Regions from separate parts of the Micromonospora sagamiensis genome, predicted to be linked through region 1. Evidence: riboswitches for the same ligand, from Rfam matches in the RefSeq annotation. Region 1 holds a riboswitch; the other holds the start of a gene.

The links. Region 1 has a riboswitch for S-adenosylmethionine ahead of IGA62_RS00320 (aminotransferase class V-fold PLP-dependent enzyme). Riboswitches for the same ligand answer to the same signal wherever they lie in the genome.
Positions count from the first base shown of each region.
Region 2: another riboswitch for S-adenosylmethionine. It lies ahead of thrC (threonine synthase); the one in region 1 lies ahead of IGA62_RS00320 (aminotransferase class V-fold PLP-dependent enzyme).

Region 1 covers NZ_AP023438.1:86,780-98,549, forward strand. The annotation lists gene IGA62_RS00310 (ABC transporter substrate-binding protein) at 1-270, shown strand, start outside; gene IGA62_RS00315 (hypothetical protein) at 358-1,668, shown strand; gene IGA62_RS00320 (aminotransferase class V-fold PLP-dependent enzyme) at 1,737-3,011, opposite strand; SAM riboswitch class IV at 3,058-3,178, opposite strand; gene IGA62_RS00325 (putative bifunctional diguanylate cyclase/phosphodiesterase) at 3,226-5,040, opposite strand; gene IGA62_RS00330 (SAM-dependent methyltransferase) at 5,037-5,843, opposite strand; gene IGA62_RS00335 (methyltransferase) at 6,154-7,191, opposite strand; gene IGA62_RS30500 (hypothetical protein) at 7,881-8,009, shown strand; gene IGA62_RS00340 (AroM family protein) at 8,014-8,757, opposite strand; gene IGA62_RS00345 (ABC transporter ATP-binding protein) at 8,757-10,526, opposite strand; gene IGA62_RS00350 (DUF1177 domain-containing protein) at 10,573-11,529, opposite strand; gene IGA62_RS00355 (M20 family metallopeptidase) at 11,526-11,770, opposite strand, start outside.
Region 2 covers NZ_AP023438.1:2,347,630-2,359,399, forward strand. The annotation lists gene IGA62_RS09980 (hypothetical protein) at 1-535, shown strand, start outside; gene IGA62_RS09985 (GNAT family N-acetyltransferase) at 474-1,493, opposite strand; gene thrC (threonine synthase) at 1,783-3,069, opposite strand; SAM riboswitch class I at 3,080-3,215, opposite strand; gene IGA62_RS09995 (A24 family peptidase) at 3,349-4,080, shown strand; gene IGA62_RS10000 (hypothetical protein) at 4,177-4,854, shown strand; gene IGA62_RS10005 (peptidoglycan recognition protein family protein) at 4,861-5,691, opposite strand; gene IGA62_RS10010 (CBM96 family carbohydrate-binding protein) at 5,834-7,201, shown strand; gene IGA62_RS10015 (DUF397 domain-containing protein) at 7,285-7,476, opposite strand; gene IGA62_RS30890 (Scr1 family TA system antitoxin-like transcriptional regulator) at 7,467-7,712, opposite strand; gene IGA62_RS10020 (cell division protein DivIVA) at 7,602-7,910, shown strand; gene IGA62_RS10025 (hypothetical protein) at 7,916-8,185, shown strand; gene IGA62_RS10030 (ABC transporter permease) at 8,237-9,139, opposite strand; gene IGA62_RS10035 (alpha/beta fold hydrolase) at 9,139-11,770, opposite strand, start outside.

The sequences.
Region 1 (11,770 bases):
CCGATCAACGTGGGCGCGCTGGAGCAGGTCGACAAGGGCTGGGTGACGAAGTACCCGCAGTTCCGTACCGCGGTGGACCAGCTGCACGCGCTGCCGCCGTCGGTCGCCTCGGCCGGCTGCCTGCTCGGCGTGATGCCGCAGGCGCGCAAGGCCGCCGAGGACGGGCTGGAGGCCGCCATCGTCGGCACCAAGCCCGCCGAGCAGGCCATGAAGGACGCCGCCGCGAGCGTCCAGTCGGCGATCGAGAGCTACAACAAGTCGGTGAGCTGACCGGCGGTCCGCTGGCCCACCGGCACCCCGGTGGGCCGGCGGACCCGGGCGTGGAACGCCGTTGCGCGGGTCGTCCATACTCGACACGTGGAGCCCGAGGCGTACCTGACGCTTGAGCTCGGCCCGGATGAAGCTGGCGCCGAGACCGTGAAGACCATCGTCCTTCCCTGGTCCGGACACGCGGCGACGGTCCGCGTTCCGGCCGGGACCGTCGACGGCTCGATGCTGCGGCTGGCCGGTCTGGGACCGGCGGGGCCGGACGGATCACCGCAGGACGCGTACGTCCGGGTCCGGGTGAACGCGACGCCGGCACAATTCGGGCCCCCGCCACAGTTCGGGCCTCCGCCACAGTTCGGGCCTCCGCCACAGTTCGGGCCCCCGCCCGGTCCGCCGCAGCACGGTCCGCCGGTGCTCGCCCCGGTCCAGCCGGCGCGCCGCAGGACGGTGCTCGTCGTCGCCGCCGTGGCGGTCGTGGCGGTGCTGGCGTGCTGCGGACTGCCGCTGGCGTTCTTCCTCGACGGCGACGACGAGGACGGCGCACCGGTCGCCGGGGCCCGCTCCGGAGCACCGTCGGTCGCGCCGTCCCCGAGCGCCGCGCCCATGACCCCGGACCAGTACCAGACGGTGCTGACCAGCACCGACCAGGCGTTGAACACGGGCTTCCGGACCCTCGCCGCGGCCAAGAGCCCCACGGCGGTGCGTACTGCGGCGTCCAACCTCGCGACGACCGCCGGCACCCAGCGCCAGGCGTTGGACGATGTGGTGCCGCCGGCGAGCGTGGCGACCGCCCACGACACCCTCGTCGAGGCGTTGGACGATCTGGCCGCCGCCCTGACCGGCACCGGCGCCGCCACGTCGGGGCAGGCCTGCCTCGGGCCGGCGGCGGTCGCGCGGGTCAGCCGGGAGACGGCCGCCGACCAACTCCGGGCCGCTGCCCGGGCGTTGGCGACCACCGACCCCACCCGGGCCTACCAGGTCGGTTCCTTCGTCCCGAAGGAAACCAAGGACGGCAACCGGCGGCTGAGCAACGGCTCCTACGTCAAGCGGACCAAGGGCGGCCTCGGCCAGCTCAAGATCGAAAATGGTGGCGCCGACGCGGTGATCAGCATCGCCCGGGGCAAGACAGCGGTCACCCGGGTCTACGTCCGGAGCAAGAGCACCTTCACGGTACGCGGTGTCCGGGACGGGACTTACCAGATCTTCATGACCAGCGGCAAGGACTGGGACGCCAAGAACAGGGCGTTCAGCCGGGACTGCGACTTCGAGAAGTTCGACGACCCGCTCAAGTTCAGCACCACCTCGCGGACGTACACCAGTTGGACGCTCTCCCTCACCCCTGTGGTGGGCGGCAACGCCAGCACCAGCAGCGTCGACCCGGACCAGTTCCCCGGCGGATGACCGGGTTCGCCGACTCGCCGTGACACGTCGTGCCGGTCACCGGTGACAAGCCGGGTGGCCGGCCAGGCTCACCCGAGGGCGGCGAGGGCGGCCAGCAGGCGGTCCACGTCGTCGTCGGTGCTGCCCAGTCCGAGACTGGCCCGCAGGGCGGTGGGCGGCAGGTCGCGGCGCCCACTACGCGCGGCGGCCTCGGCGAGCAACCGTCGGGCCAACGGGTGGGCGCAGAACAGCCCGTCGCGTAGCCCGATCCGGTGCTCGGCGGCGAGGGTGGCCGCCACCTCGGCGGAGTCCCGGCCGGCGACCACGAACGACACGATGCCGACCCGGTCGGCCGCGGGGCCGAACGTCCGCAGCTCGACGAGGTGCGACAGTGCCGCGATGCCGGTACGCAACCGGGTCAGCAATGCCTGCTCACGGCGGTGCAGGGCGGCGCGGTCCGCGGTGGTGAGCGCGGTACAGACCGCCGCCAGGGCCACCGCACCGAGCAGGTTCGGGGTGCCGGCCTCGTGCCGCCCCGGGCCGGTGGTCCAGCGCACGTCGTGCGTCGCCGGCCCGACGTGCCGGGTGGCCCCGCCGCCGAGAAGGTACGGCGGGGCGGCGTCCAGCCAGTCCGCCCGTCCGACGAGCACGCCGGCACCGAACGGGGCGTACAGCTTGTGCCCGGACGCGGCGAGGTAGTCCACGTCGAGCGCCGCCAGGTCGACGGGAACGTGCGGTGCCAGCTGGGCGGCGTCCAGCGCGACGCGGGCGCCGTACCGGTGGGCCACCTGGGCGAGTTCGGCCACCGGCCAGCACTCCCCGGTGACGTTGCTCGCGCCGGTGACCGCTACCAGGATCGGCGCACTCGGGTCGGACCCGCGACGCAGTTCACGCAGGGCGGCGGCGAGCCCGCGTACCGCCGCGTGCGGAGAGTCGGGCACCGGCAGTCGGAGTGCCCCGGCGGGCCAGGGCAGCAGGTTGGCGTGGTGTTCGGCGGCGAAGGTCACGACCTTGGTGCCGGCGGGAAGCACGTGGGCGAGCAGGTTGAGCGCGTCGGTGGTGTTCCGGGTGAAGATCACGTGATCCTCGGGGCGGGCGGAGAAGAAGTCGCCGACGGTCTGCCGGGCCCGCTCGTACGCGAGGGTGCAGCGCCGGGAGAGGGCGCCGGCACCCCGGTGCACGCTGGCGTGCCAGGGCAGCAGCTCGGCCACCGCGTCGGCGGCGGCACGGGCGCAGGGTGCGGAGGCGGCGTAGTCGAGGTTGACCTCGCCGGGCACTCCGAGCACCTGGAGCGGCGGGTACGGCGGTTGCGGTGCCGGACGGAGTCCGGCACGCAGGGGCGACGGTACGAGGGCAGTGGTCATGGCAGACCTCCGGCAGTCCAGGGACCCCGGAACGGCAGCTGGACGGGGTCCGCGCTTGCCCAGCACCTGATCGCGCTGGGCCGGGTCATCACCCGGGGCACCCCACCGCGAACCTCGACGAGGGTTGCCGGCCAGCAAGCCGGGGCTTGTCGCTGGCACTCATGACCTGGGCCGCAGCTTAGCTGCCGGACGCGGTCCGGCCAAATCCGGGCAGCTACGTGGTGGGCATCTGCTGGTGCTGCGCCACGATGCTGTCGGTGATCTCGCTGGGCGGCACCGGGTGACCGAAGTACCAGCCCTGCCCGCTGTCGCAGCCGGTGGCGGCCATGCGGTCGGCCTGCTGGGAGGTCTCGATACCTTCGGCGGTCACGGTGAGACCGAGCTGGTGGCCGAGCGACACGACGGTGGTGAGGAAATCGTCGTCCGTGGCGGGGTGGTGGATCGTCGCTCGCCTGATCGTCGGTGTCGACGGACGGGTCAGGCTGGCGTCGAGTTTGAGGCCGTGCAGGGGTAGGGCGCGGAGGTTGGCCAGGTTCGCGTAGCCGACACCAAAGTCGTCGATGACGAGTCGGACCCCGAGTTTCATCAGCGCGGTCAGGGTGTCCGTCACGGTACCGGTCAGTTCGATCACCGCCTGCTCGGTGACTTCGAGCTGGAGCAGGCTCGGCGGCAGGCCGGTCCGGTCGAGGACCTGGGAGACGGCCCCGGCCATGCCGCTCTGGTGGAGCTGGCGCACCGATACGTTCACGCTGACGTACAGACCGGGCTGGAGGCTCTGCCAGCGGCTGGCCTGGCGGCACGCCTGCTCCAGCAGGTGGTTGCCCAGCGCCACGACGAGGCCGGTGCGTTCGGCGAACTCGATGAACCGGGCGGCACCCAAGAGGCCGAGCTGGGGATGGTGCCAGCGGGCCAGTGCCTCCACCCCGGTCAGCCGGCCGGACCGGAGATCGACGATGGGCTGGTAGGCGAGGGTGAACTCGCCCCGCCGCAGGGCCGCCGGCATGGCCGCCGACAGTCGGTAACGTTCGGCGTCGGCGTTGCTGCGTGCCCGGTCGAACTGACGCCAGGTGGCCTTCCCGTCCGCCTTGGCCCAGTGCAGCGCGATCTCGCTGGCGCGCATCAACTGCGCGGCGCCGCCGTCGCGGACCGCTCCCTCGGCGACTCCCGCGCTCGCCGTCAGGGGTACCTCGGCACCGGCGACGTGGAACGGGGCAGCCAGCGCGGCGAGCGCCCGGTCAGCGATCTTGATCGTGTCCTCGCCGCACGTGGTGCCGACGGCCAGGATCGCGAACCGGTCACTGTCCAGACGGGCCACCAGGTCGATCCGGCGGTCGGTGATCGCGCCGAGCCGGTCGGCGACAGCTTGGAGCAGCAGATCGCCCACCGGATGCCCGAGCACGTCGTTGACCGCCGCGAAGTCGTCGATGTCGAAGCAGCAGACGCCGGCCCGGTCGGCCGGCGTGCCGGCGGCGGACAACCGTTCGAGGCGCTCGGTGAACAACGTCAGGTTGGGCAGTCCGGTCAACTGGTCGTGGGTGGCGAAGTGACGGAACCGGGCCTCGCTGACCCGCAACGCCTTCTCGGCCCGGGTGTGCGCCGCCAGCGCGGCCAACCGGACCCCGTCCTGGGCCTGGAGGCTACGGTCGTGGGCCGCCGACGCGAAGCCCACCGCCAGGTCGGCGAGCAGCCCGGTCAGCCGGGCGTCGAGCGCGGGGTCCGCCGGCAGCCCCAGATCGGCGCGGAGGCGTGAGCCGACGATCGCGATCGTCCGACCGAGCGCCTCCGGTGACCCGAAGCCGGCCGCCACGAGTTCGGCACCGATCCGTCGGCCGCCACCGGGTTCGGCCGGTTCGGTGAGGACACCGGCGACCAGACGGTCCGCCAGCCCGATGACGATCCGATGCCGCTCCTCGGCGCTGATCGGCACGTAGTGGGCCCGGTGGAGCGCGGCGGCCCACACCCTGGCGAACTCCTCGACACCCTGACGGCACCGGTCGTCGGCCCCGTCGGCATCGGGCCGATCGCTCACCTGCGGCGTCCGACTCCGACGTAGAAGCTCATCCGCTCGGGATGCTCACCGACATCGTCCGGAGTCTCGGGACGCCACAACGGCGACCAGACCACACCGGGCTCCACCAGCTCGAGGCCGGCGAAGAGGTCCTGCACCTGGGATCGGGTCCGGGCGGTGACCGGCGTGCTCGTCCGACCACTCAGCCGGGCGCCCTCCCCCATCTCGTCCGGTCGGCTGTCGGTGGTGACATGGCTGATCGCCGCGCAGCTGCCCGGTGCCAGCGCCGTCCACAGTCGCCTGACCAGCCCGTACGGATCGTCCTCGTCCGGGATCGCGTGTACGACCGACACGAGCAGCAGACCGACCGGCCGGTCGAGGTCCAACAGCCGTCGGGTCTCCGGATGTTCGAGAATGGCCTCCGGATGGCGCAGGTCCTCAAGCAGCGCCACCGCGTTCGGTTGGCCGGCGAGGATCTGCGTGCTGTGCGCCACGGCCACCGGATCAATGTCCACATAGACCACGCGGGCGTCCGGATCCACCCGCTGGGCGATCTCGTGCACGTTGCCGACGGTCGGAATACCGGACCCGATGTCCAGGAACTGCCGGATCCCCTCGTCGAGCATGAACCGCACCGCGCGATGCAGGAACTCACGGTTCGCCCGCGCCACCAGGCGGAGATCCGGCACCGCCGCGAGCGCCTGGCGGGCGAACTCCCGGTCGACCTCGAAGTTGTGTGAGCCGCCCAGCCAGTAGTCGTAGGCCCGGGCGACGCTCGGGCGACTCAGATCGACATCGTCTGGTGCCCAGTCCGGCCGCTCCATTGCCGCCCTTCCTCGCCGACAGTGACGTAACCGGCGCCACCGCTGCGATGGGAATCTATCGGTAGATGATCCGCACCGGGATCACGAAAGGCTAATAGTAACGAACCCTGCTCTTCTTCGCGATCACGGCCGCGCTCCGGCCGGGGCTCCGCAGGCCAGCGCCCGAAAGGGTTGCGCCGCGTCGAGGTGTGGTGCGGGTGCGTCCCGTCCCCGGCGCTGGGAGTGGACCGCTCGTTCAGCTTGCCAGGGCTCAGCCGGGGCGGGCCGGGCACGAAGCTCCCGGCCCGCCCCGACTCCCGCCACGGTCCGGTCAGTCCTTGACGCCGATGACGACCCCGTTCGCGCCGGCCGCGACGAACGGCAGGGTGCGGATGTCGGAGAATCCGGCATCCCGCAACCACGTCGCGTACTCGGTCTCGGAGTAGTTCTTGCCGGCTGTGGTTTCGATGAGCATGTTCATACCCATCAGGGCAGCCTCGGCAGGGCCGGTGCGTTCGGCATTGAGCATCAGTTCGCTGATGATGACCACACCACCCGGTGTCAGCGCCTCGTAGGCGCGTGCCAGCAGTTCCCGGTCGGTGTCCTCACCCCAGTCGTGCATGATCATGCTGTACAGGATCACGTCGTGGCCCGCCGGCAGCTCGGCCTCGCGCAGGAAGTCACCGGCCACCGTGGTGATCCGTCCACTCAGTCCAGCATCGGCGATCTTCGAATCAGCGATCGGGCATACGTGAGGCAGGTCGTACACCGTCGCCGACAGGTTCGGGTAATGGCGACACAGCTCGATCGGGAACGCCCCGGAGCCGCCGCCCACGTCCAGCAGTCGCGTGTGCTCGCCGAAGTCGTAGACCTCACCGAGCGCGCGGGCGGTGAAGGTCGACATGCAGTGCATCGCGTCCCAGAACAACTGCAGCATCTGCGAGTCTTCGGCCGTGAACGGGGAGTCCTGGACCTCCGGGTTCCAGGCGGTCGGTTTGTCCGTCCGAAGCGCCTCGCCGACACGGTCCCATGCCGGGTACTCACGCTTGTCGTAGAACCGCACGAACCCACCGAAGTAGTAGGTACGCCCCTCGACCAGGAACTTCTCGGAGAGCGCGGTGTTTCCGTACCCGTCACCGCGTTTCTCCAGCAAGCCCAGCGAAGCGCAGGCAGCGAGCAGCAGATCCGCCGGGCGATGGGGCAGTCCAAACTCGGCAGACACCTCCGTCACGCCCATCGTCCTGCCGTCGGCGAGCCGGGTGAACAGCCCCATCTCCACTGCGGCGGCGAAGGTCTTGAAGCTCGAGAATCCGGTGCTCAGCTGCAGCAGCGGCAGGGGCGTCAGTTCCGGTGCATTTGCTGTCGTCATTTTCGGTCCGGGCACGGCACCCCTACGGATCCGTGCCCGTTCCTCCTTTCGAAATGCATGCTCAAGGCTCTTCCGCACTGGCTCAGCCGATGGTTTTTGGCCGCCGGTACGCCGTGTTCGGAAATCGGGCAGCACCTCGGGCCAATCCGTTGAAGCAGGCCCCGCTCCACGGCTCGGCCTGTCCGGTGGCCAGGCGGCGACCAGTCCGGGTTCAGCGGACGAACGGCAGCGCACTCGCACGCGGCAGCAGGGATTTCATTTCACCAGGACAAACATGGGTTCTGATACTGACAGCGGTATGGGAACAGGAACCACGAACCAATCGTCCCAAGTGGCGACCAGCCGCCAAGTGCGCGGATCGGCAATTGGAAACGAGCGGTTCGACGGTCAGCCGAAACTGCGCAGCAGCACACCTCGGCCGCCGTCCGTAACGGACGTGAGATTACGTAACAATCGAAACTGGCTGCCACCGTACACCGCACTCGGAGCTACTCACAAGACTCGCTTATCACCGCCGGTCGTCGAGATCCTCGGTCTCGTGCCGCCTACCGCGAGACGTAGCCGGCACCTGTGATCGCCTGGCCGCGCAGTGTGACCTTCGGGGATGGCTCCCCGGCATTACGTAGTGCACATGTCCACAGCGGGTCCGTCGACCAGCGCGGCGACACGGTCGTCCGAAGGGGACCTCCATGACCCGCACGGTCTCGGCCGCCCGTCTCGTACGCCCGGCAGCCCTGTTCACCACCGCCGTCCTGCCGTCCGAACAGCACCACCAGCCCCAGCAGTGCGGCGAGCCCCGACCCTCGTGGTCAGCCTGACCGCTTACCGACCCGGCGCGCGTTCGTCATCGGCGCACGAGGTGGAGAGCAGATGGACCACCGCCCCCGTCACCGCGAGGTGGCGGGCGGTCTCGGCCCGGATGCCCTCGGCGGCGAGGAATCCCCGCTGCTGGCCCGTGTAGCCGATGCAGTCGAGGAAGACCAGATCCGCTCCGCCCGCGGCGACCCTCCGTCCGGCGGCCACCACCTCGTCGGGTCCGGCCGTGTAGGGGTCCACGGCCGCCGCGATGACGGGCCGTCCCAGACGCTCCTCCCATCGTTCCCGGATGTCCGTCAACTGTTCCGGCACGGGGCACAGCACGCCCAGGCGACCCGTGCCGACGAGCCGCGCCACGAGGTCGTGGGCGAGATCCTCCGCATGGAGCACCGGCACCGACGCCGGGCCGTGCTCGACACGGCCGGTGCACAGCACGAGGACGGCCGCGCAGTGATCGGCCACGCACCGCCGGATGGCCTCGTCGAGGGCTGCGGCGATGCCCGTCGCGCCGAGGCGGACGCGCGAACCGTCCCGCAGCCGGGAAACGAGGGTCCGCTCCCCGCCGCGAGGTTCGAGCCGGGCGATGCCATCCGCGTCGAGGAGGTCCAGCGCGCCGTGTTCGACCCAGTCGACGTCGGAAAGGGCGGCCTCGACATCGCCGATGAGGTCGGTGCGGGGTGCCTGGCCGATCGTGACGAGGCCGAGCCTCGGCCGCATCCGGCGCGTCCCGCCCGCAGTCGCCACGTGCATCACGCCACCTCCTTCTCGGACAGGTCGGCAGCAGCGACGCCGCGCTCGACGATGCGGCGCCGCACGGCGCGGTCGACCCGCGCGGTGGGGTCGGCGACCGGGATCGCGGCGAGGAGCGCCCTGGTGTAGGGGTGCCGGGGTGTCCTGAAGATCTGCTCGACGCTGCCCTGCTCGACGACGCGACCCTGGCTCATGACGACGATCTCGTCGGCCATCATCTCGACGACGGACAGGTCGTGCGAGATGAAGACGTAGGTGAGTCCGAGGTCCCGCTGCAACTGCTTCATGAGGTCGAGTACCTGGGCCTGTACCGACACGTCGAGTGCCGACACGGGCTCGTCGCAGACGACGAGGCTCGGGTTGAGGATGAGTGCCCGCGCGATGCCGATCCGCTGGCGCTGACCCCCCGAGAACTCGTGCGGGAAGCGGTCGATGTCCTCCTCCCGCAGGCCAACCGTCTCCATGACCTCCACGATGCGGGCGCGGATCGCCGCGTCGTCGAGGTCCGTGTGCAACCGCAGCGGCTCGGCGAGGGCCCGGTGGATCGTCCACCGCGGATCGAGCGAGGCGTACGTGTCCTGGAAGACGATCTGCATCTCGGAGCGGAGCCGGCGCAGTTCGTCGTCACTCGCCGCGAGGAGGTCGGCCCCGTTGAAGGTCACCGCCCCCGACGTCGGCTCGTGCAGGCGCAGCAGGGCGCGACCGGTCGTCGACTTGCCCGAGCCGGACTCGCCCACGATGGCGAGCGTCCGGCCACGCCGGACCCGGAAGGAGACGCCGTCGACGGCTCTGACGGTGTCGGCCGGACGTCCCAGCCTGCGGCGCCGCCCGGTGAAGACCTTCGTCAGGTCGGTGACCTCGAGCAGCACCGGCGCGTCGTCGTCGGGTGCCTCCGTACGTGTCTCGACGCGGCCCGGCGAGCCGTCGCGCGCCGTGCCGCCCTCGGCGAGCGCCTCGACCGCCTCGACGACGTGCTCGTTGGCGGAGGGGATGAAGCTGAGCAGCCGCTTCGTGTAGTCGGCCTGGGGCGCGGCAAAGAGCTGCTCCGTCGACGCCGTCTCCTGGAGCTCCCCGCCGTACATCACGGCGACCCGCTGGCAGGTCTGGGCGACGACCCCGAGGTCGTGCGTGATGAGCAGGACCGCTGTCCCGTGCTGCTCCTGCAGGTCCATGATGAGGTCGAGGATCTGCAGTTGGGTGGTCACGTCGAGCGCGGTCGTCGGCTCGTCGGCGATGAGCAGTTTCGGCTCGCACGCCATGGCCATGGCGATCATGACCCGCTGGCGCATCCCGCCGGACAGCTCGTGCGGGTATCCGGCGAGGACACGGGCGGTGTTGCGGATCCCCACCATGTCGAGCAGGTGGCCGGCGCGGTCCGCCGCCTGCCGTCGGCCGAGGCGCATGTGCTGGCGCAACGGCTCGGTGAGCTGGTCACGGATCGTGAAGACCGGGTTGAGCGCGGTCATCGGCTCCTGGAAGATCGTGGCGATGTCCTTGCCCCGGATCCGGCGCATCTGACGGTCCGACAGCGCGGCGAGGTCGCGCCCGTCGAAGCGGATGTGCCCGCCGGTGATGTGCGCCTGCCGCGCCGGCAGCAGTCCCGTGATCGACATGGCGGTGACGCTCTTGCCCGAGCCCGACTCGCCGACCAGCCCGACCATCTCGCCGCGCGCGATGGAGAGGTCGAGGTTCCGGACCGGATGGATCGGGCCACGGGACGTGTCGATGCGGACCGAGAGGTTCTCGATCGACAGCAGGGTCTCAGCCATGTCCGTGCTCCTTGTTCCGTGTGCCGCTGGATGCGGTCCCGCCCGATCAGGGCTTCGCGGGGACCGTTCCGGTCGTCTGCAGGTGGGTGGCCGGGCCGTAGAGGCCCTCGAGGAGCGCCGCCTGGGCCTCGTCGTAGAAGGACACCGCGCCTGCGGTGAAGCCCTTGGCGACCTCGACGGAGAAGCGCGCGGCCAGGGCGATGTCGACCTCGTGGCTCGCGCCGGTCGCGCAGCCGGCGACGGGCGTCACCGTCGTGATGGCGACACCGACGACAGGCGCGGCCGTCGCGACGGCCGGCTGGAGGATCGAGTTGAGGTGGTGGAGGCCGTTGCCGTACGGGGTGATGTCCTGCGTCGACAGCGCGAAGACGACGGCTGGCTCACCGGAGACGGTCTCCAGAACGCTGACCAGGTCGGCGCTGGTGGGAAGGATGTAGCCGGCGCGGACCGTCGGGGAGATGGCGATACCCCGGTGGTTGACGATGCGGTTGCCCTTCGTCGTGTCGATGGACAGCACGGCGTCCATCTCCGAGGTCACCTCGTGCTCGTTCATCGCGGTGATGTCGACGGGCGAGTCCATGAAGGGCACCGGGTCGTGCGGCCGGGTCGGCGCGTCGGGGCAGATGTGCGTCGAGATGACGACGTCGCCGGGGAGGATGTCGCCGCGGGCATGCATCGCGAGGAGCTTGGCGGCCGTGGCGATGGCGGCGGTCGCTCCGTCGCCGTCGGACACGTAGCCGATGAGCTCCGGCCGGGCGCCGAGACCACCGAGGCGGCCGACGACACCGAGCGTCGGGGCGTCGCCGCCGATGGTCCTGCCGCGGCTGCCCGGGACGGTGACCTGGATGAAGTCGGTCGAGCCCTGCTCGCCCGCCACCGTCTCGACGACGATCGAGCAGGCGTCGTCGCCGAGGGCACGCAGGTGCTCGGCGACGAGTTTGCCCGAGGCGTCGGGGCGGTCGAGCAGGTCGAGGACGGTGAGCACGTGGGACAGCACGATCATTCGCTTTCGACAGCGGTCTCGGCGACGCCGAGGTACCGGAGGGTGGTCAGGGCGTAGGTCTTCGCGGCGAGGACGACGTCGGCGACGGGTGCCCTCTCGTCGAAGCCGTGGATGGTGGCCAGCTCCGCCGGCCCGTACTGGAGCACGGGGATGCCGTGGCTGCGGAAGGTGCGGGCGTCGGAGGACGCCCACTGGAGCACCCCCTCCGCGGTGGGGTCCCCGGTCAGGTCGCGCAGCGCCG
Region 2 (11,770 bases), 2.3 Mb from region 1:
CACGCCGGTCGGCCTGGCGCTGGCGGTGCTGGCCCGCACCACCCGGCGGCGCACGGCGGACGGGCTGGTCGTCGCCGGGGGGTACCGGCTGCCGGTGCCGAGGCAGGGGTGCTTCACGGTCGGCGCGGTGGTGCTGACCCGCCGCCCACCCGAGTGGCTGCTGCACCCGGACCGCGCCGACCTGCTCGGCCACGAGCGACGGCACACCGGCCAGTACGCGCTGCTCGGACCGCTCTTCTGGCCGGCGTACTGGCTCGCCTGCGCCTGGTCGTACGCGTCGACCGGCAGCTACGGCTGCGGCAACGTCTTCGAGCGGCGGGCCGGCCTGGCCGCTGGCGGATACCCCGAGCCGACCCTGCGGCCCTGGGCGGCGGCACTGCGCACGTCCACGGCGGCCCGGCGACCGTTGGCGGCGGTCCTGCGTCGCCGGGCCCGGGACAGCGCCGGGCGGGGGCCGGACGGGGAGGCCGCGCTCAGAGGTCGAGCTGCCAGTTCGTCCAGGCGTCGACGGGACGGAACCCGAGCTGCTCGTTGATGGCGATCATGTGACGGTTGTCGGCGGCGTTCCAGGTGTCGACCTCCCGCAGCTCCGGCTCGTGCGCCAGCGCGTACCGCAGGTTTTCGATCTTGGCGAGCAGGCCGAGCCGGCGCCCACGGTGGGCCGGATCCACGATGGTGATCTGCTGGTCGCCGTGGCACGGGACGGTCGGCAGTACGATGATCATCGTCCAGGCCACCAGCCGGCCGCTCGCCTCGTGCACCACTCCGCAGTGGTAGGAGGCCCGGCCGCGGGCCGTCAGCACGCGCTCGATGCTCCGGACCCGCTCCGCGTCGACGCGCTCCGGCTCGAGCACCAGGTCTCCCGTCGGGGAGTCGAGCACGAGCCGGCTCTCCAGGTGGCCGACGTCGGCGACGTACTCCTCGGGGGCCTCCGCCTGCCAGGTCACCGTGCGGTACCCGGTGGCCCGCTCGCGCGCGTCGGCCAGCAGCGCGTCGAGGACGGCGTGGTCCAGCCGGTCGACCACGAGCCGGCGGCGCACCTCGCCCAGCGCCGGCTGGGCACCGAGCGCGGCGGCGAACCCCGCGCCGACGGCCGGCCGGTCCGGCCCCTCCGGCAGCGGCCCGACCGACGCCGAGATGATCCGCTTCCGGCCCTGCTCACGCAGCACCCGGACAGCGTGCTCGTACAGCGCCCGTCCGACGCCTCGCCGCCGGCGATCCGGGCGGACGACCAGGTCGAGGCTGGCGTTCTCGATGTTCTCGAACTGTGGCAGGTGCAGCACCAGGTAGCCCACCGGGACGTCGTCGAGAGTCGCCAGCGCCATCCGGAGCGATCTGCCGGGCATCGGGTGCCGGAGTGCGCTCTCGAAGACCTGATGGGACGGGCTCGGAACGTCCGGCAGGTCGACGGCCTGCGCGGCGGCGGCCACCTGGAACGCCGCGTCGATCGCGGCCTGGTCGGACTCGTCGAAGGACGCGATGACGATGCTCATGCCGACGAGCGTGCGCGACCGGAACGGAAACGGGCCAGCGATTTAATCGCTGGCCCGGAAGCTCTGGTCGGGAGGGACGATCGCACAACGCCGCCGGCGTTGGGTCGTAAGGCTTGAAAAGTCTTCGGCGAACGCCCTCCCGCAGGAAGCATCCTGCGCCTGACCGGTTACTGACGTCAAGTCCCTGGAGGGTGGTTTTTCGTACCCTGGGCGAACGGTCGGTTACCCGACGGATCGACCCGATCCCCCGTTCGGGCGGTTCGGCCGATCCGTCGGGACGAGACGCAGGTCAGCCGAGCAGCCCGGCGTCGCGGGCGGCACGCAGCGACGGCTTGATCCGGTGCGTCGGGCCGACCTGGCCGGCGACCGCGTCGATGGTCTTCAGTCCCTCGCCGGTGTTGAAGACCACCGTCTCGGCGGTCGGGTCCAGCCGGCCGGAGGCGACCAGCTTGCGCAGCACCGCGACGGTCACCCCGCCGGCCGTCTCGGCGAAGACCCCGGTGGTCCGGGCGAGCAGCCGGATCCCCGCGCGGATCTCCTCGTCGTCGGCGTGGTCCATCCACCCACCGGTACGCCGCACCGCCTCCAGGGCGTAGAGGCCGGCCGCCGGGTCGCCGATGTTCAACGACTTGGCGATACCGGTCGGCTTGACCGGGGTGATGGTGTCGGTGTCGGCGTGCAGGGCGGTGGCGATCGGGTTGCAGCCGGTCGACTGTGCGCCGAACACCTTCCAGCCGCCGGCCGGGGCCTCGACCAGCCCGATCTCGACCAGCTCGCTGAACGCCTTGTCGATCTTGGTGAGCAGTTCGCCGCTGGCCATCGGGATGACCACCTGCGCCGGGATCCGCCAGCCGAGCTGTTCGGCCACCTCGTACCCGAGGGTCTTCGACCCCTCGGCGTAGTAGGGACGGACGTTCACATTGACGAACGCGGTGTCCTCGAACTCGTCGGTCTCGACCAGTTCGCCGCAGAGGCGGTTCACGTCGTCGTACGAGCCGTCGATGGCGACCAGGTCGCCGCCGTACACGGCGGTGGTGATCACCTTGCCCTGTTCCAGGTCACCCGGGATGAAGACCACCGAGGGCACGCCGGACCGGGCGGCGTGCGCGGCCACGGAGTTCGCCAGGTTGCCCGTCGAGGCACAGGCGAAGCGGGTGAAGCCGAGCGCGCGGGCGGCGGTCAGCGCCACCGAGACCACCCGGTCCTTGAACGAGTGGGTCGGGTTGGCGCTGTCGTCCTTGATCCAGAGCGGGGCGGTGATGCCCAGCTCGGCGGCGAGGTTGCCGGCGGCGACCAGCGGGGTCAGCCCGGGGTCGAGGGTGACCCGGGTGGCCGGGTCCTGGCCGGCGGGCAGGAGGGCGGCGTACCGCCAGAGGTTCTGCGGGCCGGCCTCGATCTGCTCCCGGGTGACCCGCGCCAGCGCGGCGGTGTCGTAGTCGACCTCCAGCGGGCCGAAGCACTCGTAGCAGGCGTGCTGGGCGGCGAGCGGGTACCGGGCCGAACAGGCGCGACAGACGAGGGCGCGGGCGGGGCTGGCGGTGGTGTCGATACCGGGGGCGACGATCGTCGACGTCATGTCGAGGGTCCTCTCATCTTTCCCCGCGTCGCACCCTGCGGCGGGGACGGATTTGGCACCTGCCCCGTCGGACGCTCAGCTCTGAGCGCACGGGGTGGTTGCCGGGGCGTCGTCGGGCCGTATCCCTCAGCCCCTCTGGATGAGGTATTCAGTTGTGCAGCAGATTCTACGAGCGGCCTGCGCTTTTGCCGACCCTCCTTCCCACGCTGTGAGCCACCTCGCCCTCGCCGGTCCCCGGCGGGAGGGTGGGCCCCGGGGCAGGAGGGATAGGGTGCGGCGGTGTTGGCGGCTGCGCTGGGGTGCGGGGTGGCGGGGGCGCTCGTCCCGGCGGTGGCGTACCGCCTCGCCGTGCCGTACGGGCAGCCCGTCCGGCGGGACTGTGCCGCGTGCGGTGCCCCGCTGGCGGCCGGGGCACGCGGGTGGGTGGCGGCCCGGTGCGGGTGCGGACACCGGCTGGGGGTGCCACGCTGGCTGACCGCTTCGATCGCCGGGTTGGCCGGTGGGCTGCTCGGGGCGGCGCTGGGACCGGTGGCCGTACTGCCGCTCTTCCTCGCCCTCACGGTGCTCGGCGTGCTGCTCGGCGTCATCGACGTCGCCTGCCAGCGGCTGCCCGACCAGGTGGTGCTGCCGGCACTGGCGGCCACTCCGGTGCTGCTCGGTGCCGTCGCCCTGCGGAGCGGTGCGTGGGACGACTGGTGGCGAGGGTTGCTCGCCTGCCTGGTGGTCGGCCTGGTCCTCACCGGGATGGTGCTGCTGCCCGGCGGTGGCCTCGGCGTCGGTGACGCGAAGGTGGGCGCGCTGCTCGGCTGGTACCTGGGCTGGCTGGGATGGGAGGCGGTGGTCCTGGGCGTGGTGCTGCCCTGGGTGGTGAACGTCCCCGTGCTGCTGGTGCTCCTCGCCACCCGCCGGGTCGGTTGGCGGACGGCGATGCCCTTCGGTCCGGCGCTCCTGGTCGGCGCGCTGCTGGCGGTGCCGGCGGTCACCTGGTGGCCGGCGGTCACGGCCTCCTGAGCCCGCCGTCCCGCGATCCGCGGATCAGCCCTCGACCGGCACTGGCATCCATTCAGTACTGTCCCGCTCACCGGTTCGAGGGAAAGGTGGCGGACGATGCGTCGGAGGATCGTGCCAGTGGTGGCACTGGTGCTGGTCTGCGTACTGACCGCCTGTGGTGGCAGTGGCAGCGGCAAGAAGAAGCGGTCCCGGGACAGCCGGCCGGCGGCCGGTTCCTCCGCGAAGAAGGTCGTCACCCCGTCGACCGACCGGGACGACGAGGCACGGGCCGACCCCACCCCGAGCCCCACCAAGACGCCACGACGCAAGGTACGCGCGCTGACCTGCGGGGACCTCCGCGACGCGCAGGTGGGCAGCAGCACGGTGCGGTACCAGGGATACCCGGATCACCTGCCGCTGCACGAGGGCCGCTGGAGCGGCGAGGACGGCGCGACCGTCCTGCTCCAGGAGCCCTGCGCGATCGGTGACCTCGACGGCGACGGGGCGGCCGACGCGGTCGGCGCCGTCATGCTGGAGACGGGCGGCACGGGACGCTTCTGGAGCCTGGTGGTGTGGCGCAACGTCGGCGGCGAGCCGCGCTACGTCACCGTCACCGACCTGGGCGACCGTACCCCGGTCCAGTCGATCCGGATCACCGACCGGAAGGCCACCGTCGTGTACCTCACCCGGGCGGCGGACGCGGCCATGGCGGAGCTGAATATCCGCCGCACCGCCGTCCACCGTCTCTCCGGTTCCCGTTTCCCGGAGGTGAGCCACACCGACGCCGCCGCCTGACGCCTGTCAGTCGGCGAGCCGCCGGGCGAGTTCGGCGGCGACCTTCTGCGCCAGGTCGGGCGGGATCGCGGCGGCGATGGCCTCCGGAGTCAGCGTGGCCAGCACCCCACGGACGATCTCCTCGCTGGGGTTGCGGATCAGCAGGTCCCGGACGTTCTCGAAGGTCTCGTTGAGCACCCGGAGGGTGGAGTAGTCGGTCGGGATGCCTCCGCCGACGTACTGCCAGGGCAGGGCGCGCATGGTCCGGGCGACGGCGGGGTCCTGGAGGATGGCCAGGAACTGGGTGGGGGTCATGTCGTCCTCACTGTCATCGATGGCCTGCTCGACCGTGGTCAGCAGGTGGTCCCAGGGGAAGTTCGCGCCGGGATCGGTGTGGGTGGTGCCACCCCAGGCCAGCCGCATGTCGTCGTGGCCGTAGAAGGCCCGGACCCGTGGGTTCGAACTCATCTCGGCCACAGTGGCGCGGCGGGGCACGACGCCGTGCCGGCGACAGACCACGGCCAGCACGGCGGCGAGCCGGTCCCAGGCCACGTTGTCGAGCCACCACTGTCGGGATCTGGCGTTGGTGCCGGTGATCTCCACGGCGATGGCGTTCTCGTTGCCGGTGCCTGAGCCGGCGTGACCGGCGCGGGCGTCGGTGTCCAGGGACTGGACGATGGAGTTCGAGTCGACGTAGAAGTGCGAGCTGACCCCGTCGGTGCGCCGGGTGGCGTAGTCCGCCTCCTGCTCGGCGGTGGCGTCGTTGGCCGTGGAGTGGATCGCGATGCCGTACTTCAGACCGTCCTGGTCGCGGTAGGCGTTGCGGCCCTGGACGAAGGGAATTCCGGGGACCTTCATGGTGGTTCTGCCTTCGGTCGGGGCACCGAGCGCACCACAGCGGTCGTCAATGCCCCATCAACCGGGAGGCGTCACCTGGTGCCTGGTCCGTGACGGGTCGGGAGTGGACTGGCATCCCAAGCCCACGAAGGGATGGCGACAGGTGCACAGATCCCGATACGCCGCAGCGCTCGTCCTGGCGATCCTGGCCGGAACCCTCACCTTCGCCCCTCCGGTACGGGCCAACGGAAACTTCGTCTTCTACCCCACCAACGACAGTTATGTGAGTGCGAGCGCGCCGAACAGCAACTTCGACAGCCAACCGGTGCTGGCAGTGGCCGGGAGCCCGACGCGGATCTCCTACCTGAAGTTCTCGGTCACCGGTCTCCTGGACCCCGTGATCCACGCCCGGCTGCGCATCCACGTGTCGACCATCCCCGACGCCGGCAGCCGCACCGGCGGCACCGTGCAGCGGAGCGAAACCGGCTGGCTGGAGACGAGCCTGACCTACACCAACCGTCCCGCCCTCATCGGTTCACCGCTCGGCGCCTACGGTCAGGTGACCGCCAACACCTGGTACGACGTCGAGGTCACCGCAGCGGTGATCAACAACGGGATCGTCAGCTTCGGGATCAGCTCCGCCGACGCGAACGGCGCCTACTACGACAACCGGGAGAGCGGTTCGACCGCACCGCAACTCCTCGTGGAGACCGGTATCCCCGGCACCGGCGAGAACGTCCTCCTGGCCGCCGGTGACATCGCCTCCTGCGACCGGGACACCGACGAGCAGACCGCGCGGATCCTCGACCGGGAACCGGGCACGGTGGCGGCCCTCGGCGACCTGGTGTACGAACAGGGCACTCCCGCCGAGTTCGCCAACTGCTACGGGCCGACCTGGGGGCGACACAAGGCCCGCACCAAACCCGCCGTCGGCAACCACGAGTACCTGACCGCCGACGCGGCCGGCTACTTCGGATACTTCGGTGCCGCGGCCGGCCGGCCCGACGAGGGCTGGTACTCGTACGACATGCCGGCCGGCGGCTGGCACATCATCGTGCTGAACTCCAACTGCAGCAAGGTCGGTGGGTGTCACGTCGGTTCGCCCCAGGAACGCTGGCTCCAGGCCGACCTGGCCGCCAACCCCGCGCGGTGCACCCTGGCGTACTGGCACCACCCGATCTTCAGTTCCGGCGACCGGGAACGAGCGGAGCTGCTCCCGCTCTTCCAGGCGCTCTACGACGCGGACGTCGAGATCCTCCTCACCGGCCACGCCCACCAGTACGAGCGGTTCGCCCCGCAGACCCCGACCCGGGTGGACGATCCCGTGCAGGGCATCCGCCAGTTCGTGGTCGGTACGGGCGGTCGTTCCCTCCAGCCGGACTTCGGGACCATCGTGCCGAACAGCGAGATCCGCAACGGCACCACCTACGGGGTGCTCAAGCTGACCCTGGTCCCCGGGATCTACCAGTGGCGTTTCCTGCCGGTGGCGAACCAGACCTTCACCGACAGCGGCGCTGGCACCTGCCACTGACCATCCGGGACACCAGCACAGTTGATCGTGGTGGGAAGTGGCCCTGGGAGGGGCCACTTCCCACCACGATCACGCGAGCGGAATCAGGGACGCGCGGGGAGCTCGCTGATGAACGTCCGCCACGACCCGGGGGCGAAGGCCAGGACACCGCCGTCGCGGTCCTTGGAATCGCGTACGAGAACGACACTTGACAGGTTGTCGGCCACCTCGACGCAGGCCCCCCCGTTCGAGGATGAGCGGGTCGCCTTCCGCCACTCCGCACCAGTCATGTCCACGTCTGTGCCACCTCCTTGAGAAGGTTCAGGCTCTGTCGACCCGGAAGTGCCTCGCCGCGCAGAGCATCCCAAGCCACACCCAGCCTGGCAACCTCCTCCGGCTGGTCCACGATCTGACCGGACAGTTGGTTGTCGAGGTAGGCGACCCTGCTGCCCTCAGCGAGATCGGCGGTGATGAAGGCCGGTCCGGCGTCTACCTGGCGCGGACCGGACTGCGGCCGTACCAGATCCGCCACGCCGTCTCCGACCGGCGGTGGGGTGGTTTCGCGCCCGAGCAGGTCCATGCCTACCTCAACCGGGTCGCCGCCGAGCTGGACCGGCTCCACCGGGAGGTGGTCGCCACCACCGAACAGGCCGACCGGATCCGGGACGGGCTTCGGCAGTGGCAGACCCGACACGCCGGATGCCGGGTCGACCAGGCGCCGCGCCGGTGACCACGATGGACGATCCCCGTTGGGTGATCCACCTGCCGACCACGCTGACCAGCCTCGCCACCGTGGTCGCGCTCGCCGCCGCGCTGCGCGACTCCCTCGGGCACGTCGACGTCCTCGACTTCGGCGAGGTGACGGTCAGCGCGGAGGACGACCAGGGCAGGCGTACCCGGGTCTGGTGCGACGCACGGCTGCCCGGCGGCGGCCGGTGCCCCCTGCCTGCCGCGCACGCCGGCCCCTGCCGGCCACCGGGAGGTGCCGTCCCACGACGGCGCTGACCATCGCGGCGTCCTACGGAGGGCCGATCCGGGTGGTGGCGGGGCCGGCGGTCAGCTCGTGACGTCCTTGCGGGTGAAACGCCAGAAGGCGAGCCCCCAGAAGAGGGTGGCGTAGCAGATCGCCGAGACGCAGCCACGGACCACGTCGTCGGTCTGCACGGGTGTGGAGAGCAGGCCCAGCCAGGCGTTGCTGTAGTGGGTGGGCAGGAACTCGCGCAGCACGCCCAGGGCGGTGATCTGGTCGAGGATGCTGGACAGGATCCAGAGCAGTACCGCGCCGCCGACCGCGCCGAGCGCCGCGTCCGTGGTCACCGACAGCAGGAAGGCCAGGCCGGCGACGACCAGCATCACCACCGCCAGGTAGCCGAGGACGGCCAGCAGCCGCAGCAGCCCCTCCCCCGGGGCCAGTTCGGCGGCGACCAGGCTGCGCAGCGGCGACCAGCCGTACCGGAGGGTGCCGACCAGCAGGGCGGTGCCGGCGAGCGTCAGCAGCGCCAGCGCCGAGTAGGTGAGCGCGACCAGCAGCTTCACCGCCAGCAACCGGGCCCGGGGCACCGGGATGGCCAGCAGGTAGCGCAGGCTCCCCCAGCTCGCCTCGCTGGCCACGGTGTCCCCGCAGAACAGCGCCACCACCACGACCAGCAGGAACGACGCCGACACGAAGATGGTGAAGAGGGTGAAGTTCAGTCCACCGGTGGTGGCGAACTCGACCAGGCTGGCGTACTCGCCGCCACCGTTGTCGTCGTCGTCACCCGAGTCGAACTGGAACGCGATCAGGATGATCAGCGGCAGCAGCACCATGAACCCGAGCGCGAGCTGGGTACGCCGGCGCGACGCCTGTCGGCGGAACTCCGCCCAGAACGGCAGGGTCGCCGACGGGCGGTAACCGGGGGCCGCGCCCACCGTGGCGGACGACGTCGTCATCACCGGTCCCCCGCTTTCCCGAGACTCCATCACCGGTCCCCGCTTCCCCGGGAGTTCTCGCCGACCAGGGCGAGGAAGGCATCCTCCAGACGACGCCGGGGCACCACCCGGTCCACCCCGACCCCGGCCCGGACCAGCTCGGCCACCACCTCGCTGCGCGCGGTGCCGTTGGTGTCCACCACGAGCTGACCGTCGGAGTCGGGCAGCACCCGTACGCCGTCCAGCCGGGCCAGCACCTCGCGCGCGGCGTCCGGGTCGGTGACGTCGAACAGCACGCTCGGCGACTCGCCGACGATCTCCTCGACCGGGCCGGAGGCGACGATCCGCCCCTTGTTGACCACCACGGCGTGGGTGCAGGTCTGCTCCACCTCGGCGAGGAGGTGGCTGGAGACCAGCACCGCCCGGCCGTCGGTGGCGTACCGCTGGAGCACCCGGCGCATCTCGGCGATCTGCGGCGGGTCCAGGCCGTCGGTCGGCTCGTCGAGCACCAGCAGCTCGGGCAGGCCGAGCATGGCCTGGGCGATGGCGAGCCGCTGCCGCATGCCGTGGCTGTAGTTGTTGGTCCGGCGGTGCACCGACGCGCCGAGGCCGGCGATCTCCAGCGCCTCGTCGAAGTGCGCCTCGGCCTCCGGTCGGCCGGTGGCCCGCCAGTACGCCTTCAGGTTCTCCAGGCCGCTGAGGTGCGGCAGGAAGCCCGGCCCCTCGACCAGCGCGCCGATCCGGGAGAGCACCGGTGAGCCGGGCACCAGCCGGTGCCCGAAGACGTAGATCTCCCCGGCGGTGGGCTGGGTCAGCCCCATCAGCACCCGCAGGGTGGTGGTCTTGCCCGCCCCGTTCGGCCCGAGCAGCCCGACCACCTGACCGGGGTGCACCTCGAAGTCGACGTTCGACACGGCGACGAAACCGTCGGCGTACTCCTTGCGGAGCTGCCGGACGGCCAGCGGCGTGCCCGCGTACGCCGGGTGCACGGAGCTGTCCTGACGGCGGTGCCGGCGACGGAGCACGGCGATGAGCACGACGAGCCCGACCACGATGGTGGCGAGCAGTCCGGCGAGCACCCAGCGCCAGACGGTGGCCGTGGTGGGGATCGGCTCGCCGGTCACCGAGGGCAGCACGACCGGCCCGTCTCCCATGGCGACGGTGTGGACGGTCGGTTCGGCCGGGGTGGCGTACGCCTGGTCGCTGGTGGCGACGACGACCCGCAGCCGGTGGCCGGCCTCGATCCGGCGGACGATCGCCGGCAGCGTGACGGTGACCGGCCGGGCCTGTTCGATGGTCGCCGGCAGCCCGCTCAGCCGGACCGGGGCGACCAGGCCGCTGGGGAGGGTGGCGGTGCCGTCCGGGGCGACGTCGTAGAGCTTGACGAAGAGGACGGCCTCCCCGGTCGGGGCGGCGGCCCGGATGCTCACGGTGGGTGCGCCGACCACGTCGACGGCCCGGCCCAGCGGCGCGGACTCGAAGCGGGCGTGCTGGCCGGGCAGATCACCGGCGACCCCGTCGAGCAGGGACGAGAAGGACCCGGCGAGCGGCAACGAGGAGATCGCCGCCGGGTTGCCGCCGGGCGGGTTGGCGATCGGCTGCGTCGGGCCGGTCACGGTCACCTCGCGCCGCTCGTCGCCGCCGACGCCCGGGTAGTCGCCGGTGCGGTAGCCGGTGGCCACCAGCCCTCGGTCGAGGGCGTCGAACCCGGCGATCCGCGACCAGGTGAAGTCGTCGCCCGGGGCGGAACCGTTGCCGGCGACGTAGTGGTCGAGCCACTGCACGGTCAGGAACTTCACCCGGTCCGAGTCGGTCTCCGGGCCGTCGCCGCCGTCGTGCCCGCCGGTGAACCAGGCGACCCGGACCGGGGTGCCGTTGGCCGCGATGCCGCGCGCGTTGGCGTCGGCCTCGGCGATCGGGAAGAGGCTGTCCGCGGTGCCCTGCACCAGCAGGGTCGGGGACTTGATCCGGTCCAGCACGGTGGCCGGGCTGGACCGGCGGAGCAGGTCGACGGCGGCCTGGTCGCCCCGGCCGGTCGCGGCGATACGCAGGTACGCGGCGCAGACGTCGGCGGCGAACCGGCCGCAGGCGGGGTCACCGCCGCCCGGCGGGGAGCCGGACACGGTCGGTCCGCCCGGAGTGTCCCCGGCCGGCTCGCCCTCGCCGGTGCCGTCGTCCCCGCTCTCCTCCTCGGCGTCGCCGCCGGGCGGGCCGGTCAGGCCGGCGGGGGCGGCGCCCGCCCCGCCGAAGAAGATCCCGGCCCAGCCCTTCTTGAAGACCCCCTCGGTCGCCGGGCGGCCGGTGCTCTCCGGCAGGAACGCCCGGGGCAGGTCGTTCCAGGTGATCATGGGCACGATCGCGTCGACCCGCCGGTCCTGGGCGGCCAGGAGCAGCGCCAGCCCGCCGCCGTACGAGCCGCCGACCACGCCGACCCTCGGGTCACCGGCGGCGTCGGTGCGCACCTGCGGCCGGGCGGCCAGCCAGTCCAGCAGCCGCTGCGCGTCGCGTACCTCGTGGTCGGGGCTGTTCAGGTGGATCTGCCCGCCGCTGCGGCCGAAGCCGCGCGCTGTCCAGGTCAGCACCGCGTAGCCCCGGGTGGCGATCTCCTCGGCGTCGGTGCGGACCGTCTCCTTCGTGCCGCCGAAGCCGTGTGCCAGCAGCACCGCCGGCACCCGGCTGTCG